One region of the Peribacillus sp. AS_2 genome, then DNA from elsewhere that is predicted to be linked to it. Evidence: riboswitches for the same ligand, from Rfam matches in the RefSeq annotation. Region 1 holds a riboswitch; the other holds the start of a gene.
What was found. Region 1 has a riboswitch for cobalamin ahead of OTG27_RS10235 (energy-coupling factor ABC transporter permease). Riboswitches for the same ligand answer to the same signal wherever they lie in the genome.
Positions count from the first base shown of each region.

Region 2: linked by a shared signal. The riboswitch ahead of OTG27_RS00525 (ABC transporter substrate-binding protein) and the one ahead of OTG27_RS10235 (energy-coupling factor ABC transporter permease) in region 1 are both predicted to bind cobalamin.

Region 1 covers NZ_JAPTGA010000005.1:11,700-13,902, reverse strand. The annotation lists gene OTG27_RS10240 ((2Fe-2S) ferredoxin domain-containing protein) at 9-377, opposite strand; cobalamin riboswitch at 530-719, opposite strand; cobalamin riboswitch at 921-1,116, shown strand; gene OTG27_RS10235 (energy-coupling factor ABC transporter permease) at 1,294-2,037, shown strand; gene OTG27_RS10230 (energy-coupling factor ABC transporter substrate-binding protein) at 2,039-2,203, shown strand, end outside.
Region 2 covers NZ_JAPTGA010000001.1:111,899-114,101, forward strand. The annotation lists gene OTG27_RS00520 (polysaccharide deacetylase family protein) at 1-773, shown strand, start outside; cobalamin riboswitch at 860-1,034, shown strand; gene OTG27_RS00525 (ABC transporter substrate-binding protein) at 1,214-2,179, shown strand; gene OTG27_RS00530 (FecCD family ABC transporter permease) at 2,142-2,203, shown strand, end outside.

The DNA of each region.
Region 1 (2,203 bases):
ATCTCCTTTTACGCTTTGTTCTTTGAAATACCCGTATGAGCAGGAAAATCTGGATTAGGGGCCATTTCCCCGTCATTATACTGATAGATCATCTGTGGAACAAACTCACCATCATCGATATTACTGACGATCTGCCGACCGAAATCAGGCGTTTCCACTCGATACCAGTTTCCTTGGGGATAGGCAATCACAACGCAGGCATCCTTACATCTTCCGTTACAGCGGGTCCTCGTTGTATGGATTTTCAGATCCAGTCCTTTTGAAGCAATTTCATCGCGAATCGCTTGGGTTACTTCTTCCCCGCCCTTTTTCATGCAGCTGCTCCCATTACAAATCAACAGATGCGTATTTGTACCCGTCAAGTTCCAAGTAGTCATGTTCTTCCTCCTGAGTTCAGGGAAAAGGCAAAATAAAAAACCTTAACATAAGAGTCAAGGTTTTAAAAAAACTATATGAATGAGGAGCCAAAGGCAAGCATGCCAAATCCTCCCAAAATCGTCATAGTCCTTCTACCTTTCCCTCCGAAAAGTATCATGCAATTTTAAAAGCAGGTTTCCTGGCTTACGCTTCATTTTACTTTGTCCCTTCCCGGCATCATGCCAGTGGCTATCGACAATTTCATCAGCGTTTACAGTAGCGGGGGCTGCATCGGATTTTCACCGATTTCCCTATTATCCCTTGCTTATTCACACAAGGGCACTTTTAAAATGAAATATTTGGTTTTATTATACATTTCAAACTAACTTAATCTATCATATAACAACTTTGTCAAAATTCAATAGTTTATTCCGACTGTTTAGAAAAGTTTAAACGTGTAAAACCAGTTACAAACCTTTCCTCGCAACAAATTTCGGCCTCAAAAAAAAGATAGTGTAGCTGGAATTATTTCTTTATGGTACACTATACGAGAATTTTCTAAATAATTACATAAGTTTCATGGTGTTGAATTTCTCGGAATTCAGCTTAAAAGGGAAGCCGGTGAAAATCCGGAGCGGTCCCGCCACTGTAAAGGGAAGTTCCATTACGTTAACTTTAATCCACTGTCAAATGAGATGGGAAGGATGTAATGGGATGATGAACCAAAGCCAGGAGACCTGCCATGAAGCGTGAAACTGTTTCAGCCTACGAGGATGGGCGTGCGGATCAGGCAAAATGGCCCATGGTTGGTTCATGCTGCAAAATTCCTGTTCATTACGCACTTCTTTCCTTTGAGAGAAGTGCTTTTTAGTTTGAGCGCGCCGCTTTTCTTCTCAAGATTGATCAGAACAATAAAAAGTGTTGAAAGGAGAAAGAATGAAAAGAACCAATTGGAAAATTATTTATTTTGTCATTTTACTGCTTTTTGTCCCGAAACGGGCATTGGCCATGCATATCATGGAGGGCTTTTTACCCATAGAATGGGCTATATTCTGGTGGGCCGTGACGCTTCCATTTTTAATCTTGGGTTACCGGTCCATTAGGTCCAAAGTAAGGGAAAACCCTGAAACAAAAATGATACTTGGCCTATCGGGCGCATTTGTATTTATATTATCGGCCCTAAAGATTCCTTCCGTTACGGGAAGTTCTTCGCACCCTACCGGAGTTGGTTTAGGTTCCATACTATTCGGACCATTGGCCATGAGCGTGGTCGGCTCCATCGTTCTGTTATTTCAAGCTGTTTTACTGGCACACGGAGGATTGACGACATTAGGGGCCAATGCATTCTCCATGGCCGTTTGCGGACCCTTCATTGCTTACTTTGTCTTCAAGGGCGCAACTAAATTGGGATGGTCTTTTTCACTTGCCGTATTCTTGGCAGCTGCTTTTGGGGATTTGGGCACCTATGTGGTAACTTCCGTTCAACTTGCTCTTGCTTTCCCTTCCGAGGTAGGAGGATTCATGGCCTCTTTCAGTAAATTTGCAGGGATTTTTGCCCTGACCCAAATTCCCTTGGCCATCAGTGAGGGGTTATTGACAGTCGTCGTAATGAATTTCTTGAAAAAATACAATCTAGGCGAATTGAAATTGCTGCGAGTTTTATCTAAGGAGGCCCGTTAAAATGAAAAAAAGTTTACTGCTGCTTTTCCTGGTTGTCATTCTTGCAACCTTACCGTTAATCACCCAACAAGGAACGGAATTTGGCGGTGCCGACGGCGAAGCTGAGGAAGCCATCACTAAGATCCATCCGGAATACAAGCCATGGTTCAACAGTATTTGGGAGCCG
Region 2 (2,203 bases), on a different contig from region 1:
CTGCACCGATTGCGGAAGATGACATTGAAGTGGCCGAAGCGGCTGAGAATGGGACCGGGCAGGATTCGGAGGGGCAAATCGATACGGGAGGCTGGTTAAAGGCCGAGTCCCCGGTGCAGCTTCCGATATTGATGTATCACAGTATTTCTGAAGGGAATGGCCTTCGGGTTCCAAGGGAGGAATTCCGATCACAGATGGCTTGGCTTCGGGAGAATGGTTACTATACATTATCCCCTGAAGAAGCATTCCTCGTTTTAACCGAGAATCGGATGCCAAGTGAGAAGTGCGTCTGGATTACTTTTGATGATGGCTATACAGATAACTACACGGAGGCCTTCCCGATATTAAAAGAACATGATATGAAAGCAACTGTCTTCATGATCGGGAAGTCCATTGATAAAGGTCATCACCTGACTGAAAATCAAATGTTGGAGATGAGCAGGGATGGGATTTCAATTGAAAGCCATACCATCAACCATTTGGAGATGAACCGCATGACGGCAGAGCAGCAAGAAGCCGAAATGGTTCAGTCGAAGGTGCTGTTCGACCATATCCTCGACCAGAACACGACAGTGCTTTCCTATCCGGTTGGCCGGTATAACGAAGAGAGTCTCAGGCTGTCAGAAGAAGCTGGATACAAGATGGCAGTCACTACCGAACCTGGGGGGGCTTCAAGCGACCAAGGGATGCATGTTCTGCATCGAGTTCGGATTTCACCAGGGTTATCGATCAATGGGTTTGCGTCGCTGATTGAAAATGCTTCAAAGCATTGAAGGTGGATGAGGCATTTCGCACTTGTTCAGAAAAATCATATAATAATCGATTCTTACATGGTGTATAATGAAGGCAGTGAAAATTATATACATATGAACGATTTGGTGTCTTAATGACTTAAAAGGGAAGTTGGTGAAATGCCAACGCGGTCCCGCCACTGTATATGGGAGCTGACGGCTGTGTACCACTGTATGAGATATGGGAAGGTGCCGTTGACGATGACCATGAGCCAGGAGACCTGCCAGAATTCGTACACCTGTAACCTACGCGGATGGGAAGGTGTGTGGCAGACCCTAAGAAAGAGTCCGTATTGATATTGTTGCCATGCAAGCATCTTCCGTTTAACGGGAGATGCTTTTTGTTTTGGGGGGTATCTTCCAGTATTGGTTTTCTCTGTTAGGTATGAAGAAATTAAATAAAAAGATTGTGGGGAATGAAAATGAAGAAGATTTTTGGTCTGATACTGTTAATGTTGCTTACTGCAGGCATGATGGTAGGCTGCGGTGGTGCTGCTGATGAAGGAAAAGAAAAAGAGCAAACGAACCATGCTCAACACGAAGCTTTCCCGATTACGATTAAAGATGCAAGTGGGGAAAAAGTTACGATAGAAAAAGAACCGAAGAAAATCGTTTCGTTGATACCAAGTAATACGGAAGTGGTCTTTGCACTTGGTTTGGGTAAAAAGGTCGTTGGTGTTTCCGACAATGATAATTACCCGGAAGAGACGAAAGAAATTGAAAAAGTTGGCGGAATGGAAATGAATACGGAGCTGATTGTCTCCATGAAGCCTGACCTTGTTCTTGCGCATGCATCAAGTGCCCATAATTCAAATGAGGGTTTACAGCAGCTTAAGGATGCTGGAATAGATGTGCTCGTAGTCAATGATGCACAAAGCTTTGACCAAGTCTATGAATCTATTGAAATGATTGGAAAGGCAACGGGAGAACATGATAAGGCAAACGAAATCGTTGCGGATATGAAAACGAAGCTCAAGGATATCCAGGAAAAAGCCAAATCCGTAAAGAAAGAGGATAGGAAGACCGTTTTAGTGGAAGTTTCGCCTTCACCGGAAATATACACACCTGGAAAAAATACGTTCATGAATGAGATGCTCCAGATTATTTCAGCGGATAATGCGGCTGCTGAATTGGACGGTTGGGCAAAAATTGATGAAGAGTCGATGATTGCTGCAAATCCTGATGTCATCATTACAACTTATGGTTATTATACGAAAGATGCAGTAAGTGAAGTGAAGGCCCGAAAAGGATGGCAAGACGTAAATGCTGTTAAGAATGGCCAAGTCTTTGATGTCCATTCTGACTTGGTGACCCGTTCCGGTCCACGCTTAATAGAAGGAGTAGAGGAACTTGCCAAAGCAGTCTATCCGAACCAATTTGACAACTAAATGGGCGTTTGCTTATTTGATTGC